DNA from 3 places in the Nesterenkonia halotolerans genome. Region 2 is predicted to be linked to each of the others. Evidence: riboswitches for the same ligand, from Rfam matches in the RefSeq annotation. Region 2 holds a riboswitch; each other region holds the start of a gene.
What was found. Region 2 has a riboswitch for S-adenosylmethionine ahead of H4W26_RS06310 (O-acetylhomoserine aminocarboxypropyltransferase/cysteine synthase family protein). Riboswitches for the same ligand answer to the same signal wherever they lie in the genome.

Region 1: linked by a shared signal. The riboswitch ahead of H4W26_RS04355 (LLM class flavin-dependent oxidoreductase) and the one ahead of H4W26_RS06310 (O-acetylhomoserine aminocarboxypropyltransferase/cysteine synthase family protein) in region 2 are both predicted to bind S-adenosylmethionine.
Region 3: linked by a shared signal. The riboswitch ahead of H4W26_RS07275 (flavin reductase family protein) and the one ahead of H4W26_RS06310 (O-acetylhomoserine aminocarboxypropyltransferase/cysteine synthase family protein) in region 2 are both predicted to bind S-adenosylmethionine.

Annotation. Positions count from the first base shown of each region.
Region 1 is NZ_JADBEE010000001.1:948,845-952,431, forward strand. Features, by position in the region: gene H4W26_RS04350 (ABC transporter substrate-binding protein) at 1-732, opposite strand, end outside; gene H4W26_RS04355 (LLM class flavin-dependent oxidoreductase) at 841-2,229, opposite strand; SAM riboswitch class IV at 2,293-2,408, opposite strand; gene H4W26_RS04360 (hypothetical protein) at 2,515-3,498, opposite strand; gene H4W26_RS04365 (hypothetical protein) at 3,558-3,587, opposite strand, start outside.
Region 2 is NZ_JADBEE010000001.1:1,372,701-1,376,287, reverse strand. Features, by position in the region: gene H4W26_RS06320 (FAD-binding oxidoreductase) at 1-578, opposite strand, end outside; gene H4W26_RS06315 (hypothetical protein) at 735-1,163, opposite strand; SAM riboswitch class IV at 1,445-1,574, shown strand; gene H4W26_RS06310 (O-acetylhomoserine aminocarboxypropyltransferase/cysteine synthase family protein) at 1,708-3,159, shown strand; gene metX (homoserine O-acetyltransferase MetX) at 3,175-3,587, shown strand, end outside.
Region 3 is NZ_JADBEE010000001.1:1,586,638-1,590,224, forward strand. Features, by position in the region: gene H4W26_RS07265 (LLM class flavin-dependent oxidoreductase) at 1-343, opposite strand, end outside; gene H4W26_RS07270 (acyl-CoA dehydrogenase family protein) at 435-1,649, opposite strand; SAM riboswitch class I at 1,655-1,741, opposite strand; SAM riboswitch class I at 1,925-2,011, shown strand; gene H4W26_RS07275 (flavin reductase family protein) at 2,020-2,550, shown strand; gene acs (acetate--CoA ligase) at 2,631-3,587, shown strand, end outside.

The DNA of each region.
Region 1 (3,587 bases), 420 kb from region 2:
GGTGTTGTCCGGGATGAAGCTCCAGCGGATGCCCTCCACGTAGGCCGGGCCCTGGTGCTTGGCGTTCTCGGGGGCGGAGTTGTAGTCCTCATTGCGGGCGAACTCGAGGTACTGCCCGCTCTCCCAGGCCTGCACGGTGAAGGGCCCGGAGCCGATGGGGGCGCGGCAGTTCTCCTCTGCGCTGCGGTTCTCCAGCGCGGTGGGTGACTGGATGCCGAAGTAGGACTGGGAGAGCGTGGAGAGGAAGGGCGAGAACGGCGCGGAGAGCTGGATCTCCACGGTGTGCTCGTTCACGGCAGTCGCGTCTTCGTAGAACCCGCCCAGGTGGGCGGCGGCGGTGCCGTTGCCGCCGTCGAGCCAGGAGTCGAAGTTGTACGCCACGGCCTCGGCGTCGACCGGGGTGCCGTCGGTGAAGGAGACGTCTTCGCGCAGGTCCAGGGTCCAGACGAGCTGGTCCTCGGAGACCTCCCAGTCGGTGGCGAGCCAGGGGACGATCTCGCCGTCGTTGTCCTGAGAGACCAGTGAGTCCAGGATCTGGCGCGCGGTGAAGTTCTCCTGAATCCAGCCTCCGTAGACGCATTTGGGCTCTTGGAGGTGGCCGTATTCGATGATGCCGCCGGACTGGGGTTCACCGGTGGGCTGCCGCTCGGCGACCTGTTCGGTGCTTACCAGGCCGGAGGCGCTGCCGCAGCTGGTGAGGACGGCGGCGCTGAGCAGTGCTGCTGCACCCATGGGAAGTCTGGATCTCCACTTGTTTATGGGTGCGTTCGGGGAGGGCGGGGTGGTCATGGGGCTCCTTCTCGGAGTGGTTCAGAGGGGAAGAATGGTGGCGCGCAGCGCTCAGACGGTGGCAGGGACCTGGGCGAATGCGCCGCGGTAGCGCGCACCGGGGTGGGTCTCCGGCAGGCGGTCGCGGCCGAACAGTTTCTGCCGCAGCGTGCCTGGGGTGTATTCGCGCTGGGCCAGTCCGCGCTCGCGCAGGACGGGCAGCACCTTGTCGGCGAACTCCTGGAAGGAGCCCGGGATCACCCAGTTGACGACGTTGACCCCGTCCACCCCGGCGTCCTGCCATTGCTGGAGCTGATCCGCGATCTGTTCCGGGGTGCCGACGATCCGGTTGTTGCGGTTGGAGCGCCAGGCGATGTCGGCCACCAGCGGCTCTCGGTCCGTGATGGTCTTGGACGCCCATTCGGTGAACCCGCGCCGGGTGTTGGTCTGCACGTCCTTCAGCGGAGTCTCCGGCGGGTAGACGCGACCCTCTGGGTCCACCAGCGCCGAGTGCGCGAGGTAGCCGTCCAGCGAGGCGAACTCTTCGGCTTCGGTGAGCTTGCGCTGCCCCTCTTCCTCGGTGTCCCCGATGATGAAGCTCAGCCCCTGGAAGAACTTGATGTCCTCAGGGGCCCGTCCGGCTTCGACGGCGCGGGCGCGGGTGTCTTGGATCTGCGCTCTGGCGACTTCTGGGTTCGGTGCTGCAAGGAAGACCGCTTCGGCGTTGCGGGCGGCGAAGTCGCGACCGGAGGCGGAGGAGCCGGCCTGGAAGAGGACCGGGGTGCGCTGCGGGGAGGGTGAGGGAAGGTGGGGGCCCTCCACCGAGTAGCGTTCGCCCTGGTGGTAGATCTTATGCACCTTGGCGGGGTCCGAGTACTGGGAGCCGGAACGGTCCTTGATGACCGCACCTTCGTCCCAGGAGCCTTCCCAGAGCTTGTAGGTCACGTCGACGTACTCTTCGGCCCAGCGGTAGCGCTCGGAGTGTTCGGTCAGTCGTGGCATTCCGTAGTTGCGGGAGCCGTTGTCCTGCATGCCGGTGACGATGTTCCAGGCGATCCGCCCCTTGGAGATGTGATCCAGTGTGGAGATCTGCCGGGCGAACTGGAACGGGTGCGACTGGAAGACGTTGGAGGTGGTGGCCAGGCCGATGTTCTCCGTGACCACTGCGAGGGCACCGAGGAGCACCGTCGGGTCGTTGGAGGGGATCTGGAGCCCCTCGTTGAGGTAGACCGAGTAGTCGGCATCGGAGTCTCCGTAGTGGCCGGAGACATCGGCGAAGAACATGGCGTCGAACTTGGCGTCCTCGAGGATCTTGGCCAGGTTGATCCACGTGGCCACATCCGTGAACTCGGTCTGCTGGGCGTCCTCTCGGCGCCACTGACCGTGGTGGATGTGGCTGTTCGTGTTCATCACGAAGGCGTTGAAGTGCAGCGGGGTGCGTGCGGAGTTCTGCTCAGGCATGAGGTATCCACGTCTCTCTTTGACCGTGGCACTCCTGCGTACTCCGAGGGAGCTGGCGCAGGGGCACCGTACTTGCCCGGGCGGTTGCGACACCGGGCCGAATCATCACCTGGAGCACCCCACTACGGTGAGAGGGTTGCTGTCCGGACAGCCAGGGCTGTGGTCCGGAACTCGTGATTCTGTGGTTCAGCTTAGAGCGCTACAGAGCTGAACACAAGTGATGAACATAGTGATTGACATAAATGGAAACGCGTCATCAGTGTTGGGCTCGAGCCGGCGAGACGGCTACACAGGACGGTTGAGTCCGTCACCGTCCCACGTCAGGTCAGCGTTTGTCCGGATGAGGAGCACTTCGAGGCCGGGTGTCTGCATCAGCTCGCCGATGAGTTCGCTGGTTCCCGCCACCAGCGTCGAGTCGCAATCGATCTCTGTGGCGAGCACCCAGGAGTGATCGTCTGGCCACAGGAGGCTGGGCGACTGGACCCACTGGGGGTGCTCGGCCCACGGCGCCCGTGCAGGCCAATCAGGGTCGGAGAAGTGCTCTGCACCGGCCTGAAAGAGGAAATAGTGCCGCCCGGTCTCTCCATGGAGGTCGAACCGCGGACCGGTCGCGATCTCAGGGGGAAGCACGCCAGAGCCTGGTTTCGGCGTATTCCAAGCGATCGTCGGGAGAGTCCGCTTCACCAACCGGAGGATCCTCCTGCTGAACCTGCGGGCGGCAGCAGCCCTCCTACGAAACGACACCGCGGCGCGCCACACAACTGCCTCGGCGTGGTGGTCAGCCGAAGAGCCGTCACCCGTTTCGACCACCATGAACTGCACCCCAGCCGAGCTCACGAGGCCACCCCATCCTTCCCAGACAGCAGCAATACCGGCATCGGGGGTCGCAGTATGCCGGGCAAGCACGCGGGCGAGGACCGAGAGCGACCTCGCCTCGAGGCTTCCCATAGATGGAACACCGTAGCGCCACCCATCAGGAGCGACAGCCTCCTGCGCGTCATCGTGGAGGGACCGCTGCAGGCGTGCGTACTGGGCTTCTGAGTGCATGGTGGTGCCGAACGCTTCCGCGACGCTTGCCCAGGTGGTGCGCTCCGTTTCAAGTGAAGCGTCGATGTCCGAGGTGCCTTCAAAGTAGGTCGCCTCGTCAACGCCGAGCCATGTCTTGGCAGCCACCGGGCGGTCACGCTCGAGAGGGTGAAACACTCGCGCATACATCTCGTAGCCGCGAGGCACTATCGACAGAACACTGCCGAAGGGCTCAGCCTCCATGGGACGAAGCCATTCACCGCGTCCTACATCAGGCACGTACCGGAACTCCCCCGACATGCTCAGTTTCCCTGCGGAGGTTGTGAGACCTC
Region 2 (3,587 bases):
GCGACCCCTTTGAAGGTGGCCTGTCCAGTGTGGATGAATGTACCGTCGGCCAGCACCACGTCCAGGGCCAGCACGGAGTCCCGGGTGACACCGTACTTGGCGCAGCGCAGCCCGCCGGCGTTGGTGGCGACGTTGCCCCCGATGGTGGAGGTGCGGTAGCTGGCCGGGTCCGGGGCGTACATCAGCCCGTGCTGCGCGGCGGCGGTGTTCAGGTCCGCGTTGATCACGCCCGGTTCGACGACGGCGACCTCGTCCTCGGGACGCATCGCCAGGATCTTGTTCATGCGGGTCAGGTTCAATACCACCGAGCCTGCTGTCGTGTTGGCTCCGCCGGAGACGGAGGTCCCGGCTCCGCGGGTGATCAGTGGGAAGCCGTGCTCGGCGGAGAGCTGCACCAGCTGCTGGACGTCCGCGACCGATTCCGCGAAGACGACGGCGAGCGGGGTGTGCACCTGCCAGTGCTCCAGCGGCCCCTTGTCCACGGAGTGGGAGTCGAGCTGCGCCGGGTCGGTGGTCAAGGCGTCGGGCGCGAAGGCGCTGCGCAGGGCTGTGCGGACATCATTGTCGGAGGAGCTCATGGGAACTGAGTGTAGGTCAGGCGCGTCACACCCTCCCCGCGAAGACCCCGCGGAAGAGCCCCCCACCCGGAAAAATCGTAGAGCTCTAGCAAGTCGTAGGGCTATAGCCTTACGACGACGCGATAGCTCTACGATTCTTCGATGCGAGGGCGGATTTCACGGCGCGGGCGTGGACGGAGTGACCCGCCACTGCTGGACTTCGTCATCACACTGATCAGGAACTGCGTAGATGGTGGGTCCGGCCTCGCCGCCACCCACGGTGATCCCATCACCGTCGGAGAAGGCTTCGCCGCGGAAGGCGAATCCTGAGCCGCTGGACGTTTCATGGATCTCATGCGCGGGGAAGATTGCCAGCGTCAGTTGCTCCTCCGGCTCAGGGCCCTTGATGTAGAAGCATCCATCGAGCTCGGCGATCTGTCCTTCCAAGGCCATGTCGGGTCCGCCGGCTTCTTCCTCCACGACGTAGTTCGGAACACCGGCCGGCGTATCCGGGTCCTGCAGGTTGGTCGTGCATCCGAGCAGAGACCCGCCCAGCAGTGCTCCCATGACGGTGGTCGCGCCGAAGGTTCGCATCTGATGTCCCATCGCTTCACGCTCGCAGAAATTGCACCGCAAAGGCAGGAATGAAGGTCGGCCCTCCGGATGGACCTGCCATTGCGGGATGTCCTCATCGCGCTCAGCGGGTGCTCAATCGTTGGCAGCCACGCTGCTGATCTCGGGTCCTGTTGCCACGCCAGTGGCAGAAAATCGTAGAGCTCTTGCGTTGTCGTAGAGCTACAGCCCTACGACTTGCTAGAGCTCTACGATTTTTTCAACGGAGGGGGTGCACTTGCACCGGGGCGTTCCGCGATGCAGACTTATGCCTAGGTCAAGAGTGCCAGCGCAAAACCCCGGTTTGCTGGCCGGCAACCCTCCAGTTCGCGGTGGGGTGCCCCGGGTGACGACCTGGCTGCGGCAGCCACCGAGCATCGGTGGTCGACGCAGCAAGCGCGGGCCACACACCAGTGCGGGCCCTTAAACCCAGTCCTCAGGACGGGGCCGTACAGGATTCAACGCCGGAAGTTCTCTCCCCGGCAGCGACGTTCATGCGCGGCTCAGCCCCAAGGACCGCATTGAACGGAGCAGTCCCTTGAGCAACGACAACAGCACCTGGCAGTTTGAGACCCAGCAGATCCACGCCGGGGTTGCCCCCGATCCCGCCACCGGAGCACGGGCCCTGCCGATCCACCAGACCACATCCTTCGTCTTCCCCGACACCGCCGCGGCAGCACGTCGCTTCGGCCTCGAGGAGATCGCGCCGATCTACTCGCGCATCGGCAATCCCACGGTCCAGGCGATCGAGGACAAGATCGCCGCCCTCGAAGGCGGCGTCGGGGCTCTCGGCGTCGGCTCCGGTCAGGCCGCCACCTCGCTGGCGCTGCTGAACATCGCCGAGTCCGGCAGCCACATCGTCGCCTCACCCACCCTCTACGGCGGCACGCAGAACCTCTTCAAGCACACGCTGCCGAAGTTCGGCATCGAGGTCACCTTCGTGGAGGACCCCGATGACTTGGAGTCCTGGCGGGCCGCCACCCGGGAGAACACCGTCGCCTTCTTCGGTGAGGCTGTGGCCAACCCGCGCGGGGACGTGCTGGACATCGAGGGGGTGGCATCGGTCGCCCACGAGCATGGCGCGCCGCTGATCATCGACTCCACCCTGACCACCCCGTACCTGATCAAGCCGATCGACTTCGGCGCCGACGTCGTCGTGCATTCGGCCACCAAGTTCCTCGGCGGTCACGGCACTGCCATCGCCGGGGTGATCGTGGACTCCGGGCGCTTCGACTACTTCGCCCACCCGGAGCGCTTCCCCGGCTTCAGCACCCCGGATGAGAGCTACCACGGGCTGGTCTTCGGCCGGGATCTCGGGCCTGAGGGGATCTTCGGGGTCAACCTCTCCTTCATCCTCAAGGCCCGCGTGCAGCTGCTGCGCGACCTCGGTCCGGCGTTGTCTCCGCACAACGCCTTCGAGATCAACCTCGGCCTGGAGACCCTCTCGCTGCGCGTGGAGCGTCATGTCGCCAACGCTCAGAAAGTGGCCGAGTACCTGGAGGGCCACGAGGCAGTGAAGCGCGTCTACTACTCCGGGCTGCCGTCGAGCCCCTGCTACGAGCGGGCGCAGAAGTACCTGCCCCGAGGCACCGGTGCTGTGTTGGCCTTCGAGCTTGCCGGCGGACCCGGCGACGACGACGCCACGCAGGCCCGTGCGGGCCAGACGCTGGTGGACGCGCTGGAGCTGCATTCGTTGGTGGCCAACGTCGGTGATGTGCGCTCGCTGGCGATTCATCCCGCCTCCACCACGCACCGGCAGCTGAGCCCCGCTGAGCAGCATGCTGCAGGGGTCAAGCCCGGTCTCGTGAGGCTCTCCGTGGGTCTGGAACACATCGACGACATCATCGCCGATCTGGCTCAGGGGCTCGACAAGGCAGCCGCCATCCAGTCTGCCGACCGGGGTGCCGGGCATGCGTCTGACCAGGAGTCTTCCGCGGATGACCAGAGTGCGGACAATGTGACGAAGCGAGAAGCCGCTTCCGCGGTCTGAGGTTAGGGTGATCGGGTGCTGAATGACTTTGGGGACAGGCCTGCGGGTGCGCTGAACACGGCAGATGTGGGGGCGTACACATTCGAGACAGGTGGGCAGCTGCCCGAAGTTACCATCGCCTACGAGACCTGGGGCACGCTCAACGAGGACGGCAACAACGCGATCCTCGTGGCGCACGCCCTGACCGGGGACTCCCATGTAGCCGCGACTCCGGCAGACCCCTCCATCGGATGGTGGGAGGGTCTGCTGGGACCCGGTCGCCCGATCGACACCCAGCGCTGGTTCGTCATCGCCCCGGCGATGGTGGGTGGCTGCTACGGCTCCACCGGACCAGCTTCCCTGGATCCCGAGGGGAACCCCTATGGCTCCCGATTCCCCTTCGTCACGATTCGCGATTCCGTGCACCTGGAGGCTCAGCTGGCTCAGGC
Region 3 (3,587 bases), 210 kb from region 2:
TGCCGGCGGTGATGCCGAAGCCCAGGTTCTTGGTGACGGCGGCCATTGCGGAGACCAGCAGGAACGGGTCCTGCAAGGGGATCTGCGCCCCCGAGCGCAAGGCTGCATCGGGGTTTGAGCCGAACACGTCGTAGGGGCCCAGCACGTCAGCGATGAACAGCCCATCGAAGAGGCCCCGCTCGAGGATCTGCGCAACCTCGGTCCAGTAGCCGATGGTGTTGTACTCCCGGGCGCGGTCATCCGGGTGGCGCCAGAGCCCCGGAGACTGGTGGACCACGCAGTTCATGTCGAACGCGTTGAAGAGGATCTCGCGCTTACCGGCCTCGGTGGTGGGGTAGGTCATTCTCATGCTCCTTCAGAATCGGATCGAGCAGAACTGCATCCAACGGAATCGGATCCAGCTGTGGAAAGTCTGGGCGCCGCCGTGGGCAGTGTCAGACGAGCTGGGTGACGGCCGGGAGGTCTGGCTCGCCCACGCTCCACAGCCGCACCGGTTCGGTGCCGTTGACGCGGTGATCTCCGGCTATCCGGGCCTTGTACACCCAAGGGTTGTGGCTGGTGACCGTGCGGGCGTTGCGCCAATGACGGTCGAGACCGCGAGTCTGGCTGACTCCCGAGGCGCCGAGCACGTCGAAGATGCGCGTGACAGCTTCCAGCGCCGGTCGGTGCAGAGCCACCTGGGCGCGTCCAGTGGAGAGTTCGGCGGCGTTGGCGGCAGCGATCGCCTCCTCCGGCCCGGCAGTGCGCGCGGCGAAAGCGGCATCAAGATAGGTGGCCGTGTGGAGCACCTGTGCCCTGGCCAGCGCCGCAGCCGCATCCACCTCACCGATCACCTGGAGCAGCTGGGGGTCCGTGCGGGGTGTGCGAGTGTTGGCGTGGGTATAGGTGCGGGGACGCTCGTGCAGCAGTGCGGCCGCGTCTCGCGCTGCGGCTTCGACGATCCCGGCCAGGACGATCAGCAGGATGTGCTGGTACAGGGCCGTCTGGTAGGGGAAGCGGTCCGTGAGTCCACGCAGCTCCGAGGTCTGCACCGCGGCATCGGAGAGCCGTGCGGTCCCTGAACCTGTAGTGCGCTGACCGAATCCATCCCAGTCATCCTCGATCTGGACACCGGGCTGGTCCCGACGAACCAGCACCGCAAGCTCATTGTCGTCGGCGTCCCGAGCTGTGACATCGAGCCAGTCCGCGAAGATCGCCCCGGTGGTGTAGTACTTCACTCCGTTGACCACCGGTCCTGTGGAAGTCTCGCTGACCAGCGTCCCTGAACGGTGAAATCCGCCCTTGCCAGGTTCGGTCCACGCATTGCCCACCAGCTCACCGGCGGCGAGACGCGCCAGCCAGCCCTGCACAGGCTCTTCCCCCGCCGGGCGCCAGAGCAGGTCCTCCTCCACCGCGAAGTGCCCGCGCAGCACCTGGGGAAGATTGCTGTCCTGCGCCGCGAGCTCCAGGAGCACCACACTGGTCTGCACCCAGTCCAGCCCGCTGCCCCCGGAGGACAACGGAAGTCGGAGCCGACCGATGCCGGCGTCGGCGAGGGTGCGCACCTGTTCACGGGCCAGTTCCCTATGGCGTTCACGATCCAGGGCAGAGAGCCCGGCGCGCTCCACAGCGTCTCGAAGCTCAGCAGAGACAGGCAGATGTATGTTCATACTTTCCTCCATCGATTCTGGCGGTAGCACCCGGCAATCCCGGGTTGCTGCGACGTCGACGGGCCAGATCCCTCAGTCGCTCTGGATGGTGATGGGCTCAAATATAGAGGACAAGCATGCTGTTTCGTCAAATGGTCATGACTTCACATGTCGTCGTGTGTTCATTCACGGACCTGAACACACTAGGTTGCCGGGAGGCTCCGGACGTCATACGGCGTCTCACAGTGCGAACAAATCTTGCTGCTCCACGGTGCGAGCCCGTAGCTTTGAACCTGTAGCCATCCCGAGCGGCTGAGAGATCTGGCTCAGAGACGCCGCAGCAACCCGGATATGCCGGGTGCTAACGCCAGGACCGATGGAGTTGATCAATATGTCTGTCCCTGCTCGTACTCTCGAAGATCCTGCAGCCGCATCTCGCGTGGACTCTTTTGCGCTGCGCCATGCCCTCGCTCAGTTCCCGCAAGGCGTGGTCGCGGTTGGCGCGGAGGTCGACGGCTCCCCCGAGGCGATCATCGCGTCCACCTTCACGGTGGGAGTCTCCCTGGAGCCGCCGTTGGTCACCCTCGCGGTGCAGCACGATTCCTCCACCTGGCCCAAACTCGAGCGCAGCGGCAGTGAGCTGGGTATCTCGGTGCTGGGCCGGGATCAGAACGGGCTCTGCCGGCAGATCGCCTCGAAGGACCGCGCGAACCGCTTCACCGGGGTGGAGTACCAGCTCCACGGTTCCGCCCTGCTGCTCGAAGGCGTGCCGATGTGGCTGCGCACCCGTATCTACGACCAGGTCAGGGCCGGTGACCACGACATCATCGTGCTGGAGATCCTGGATCTGGGATTCACCGAGGACGCCGCCGGTCTGGTCTTCCACCAGCACGAGTTCAAGACCCTGACCCCCCTGAGCTGACCCTGAAGGACCCCTCGTTGACCACCTCGCGCTCCCCTGCCCTGGACACAGCCGCGCCCTCTTCGACGGCGCAGCGCGCTGTGTTCCCCGCAGACCCGCTGGTCGCAGATGTCCACAGCTGGGCCGACCCGACTGACGAGGACCAGCGCCTGGCGTTCTGGTCCGAGGCCGCCACCCTGCTCGACTGGGCCACACCGTGGGAGAACACCCACACCTGGACTCCGCCCGACCCGACCACCAAGCGCGGCCCGAGGATCGGCTGGTACGAGGGTGGGACGCTCAACGCGGCCGTGAACTGCGTGGATCGCCACATCGCCGCCGGGCGCGGCGAGACGATCGCGCTGCACTTCGAGGGCGAGCCCGGTGACCGCGAGGATGTCAGCTACGCCGAGCTGGGCCGCCGGGTCAATCAGGCGGCCAATGCGCTGACCGCCATGGGCATCACTCGTGGCGACCGTGTGGTCATCTACCTGCCGGTGCTGGTGGAAACCATCGTGATCACGCTGGCCTGCGCCCGGCTCGGTGCGGTGCACTCGCTGGTCTTCGGAGGCTTCTCCGCCGAGGCGCTGAAGTTCCGCGTGGAGGACACCGGGGCGAAGCTGCTGGTCACCACGGATGGTCAGTTCCGCCGCGGCAAGGCAGTCCCGGTGAAGGCCAATGCCGACGCCGCCGTGGCCGAGGCGACCACCGAGCACGGCGGGAACCTTGAGCACGTCCTGGTCATCAACCGCACCGACTCCCCCATCGAGTGGACGCCTGGGCGTGACCTCTGGTGGCACGAGGTGGTGGAGACTGCCTCCACCGAGCATGCCCCGGAGTTCTTCGAGGCCGAGACCGAGCTGTTCATCATGTACACCTCCGGGACCACCGGCAAGCCCAAGGGATTGGTCCACACCACCGGCGGCTACCTGACCGGAGCGCTCTACACCTACCTGCGGCTCTTCGCCCATCCGGATCCGGCCCGGCGCACCCATGACGTCCACTGGTGCACGGCTGACCTGGCCTGGGTGACCGCACACACCTATGAGATCTACGGT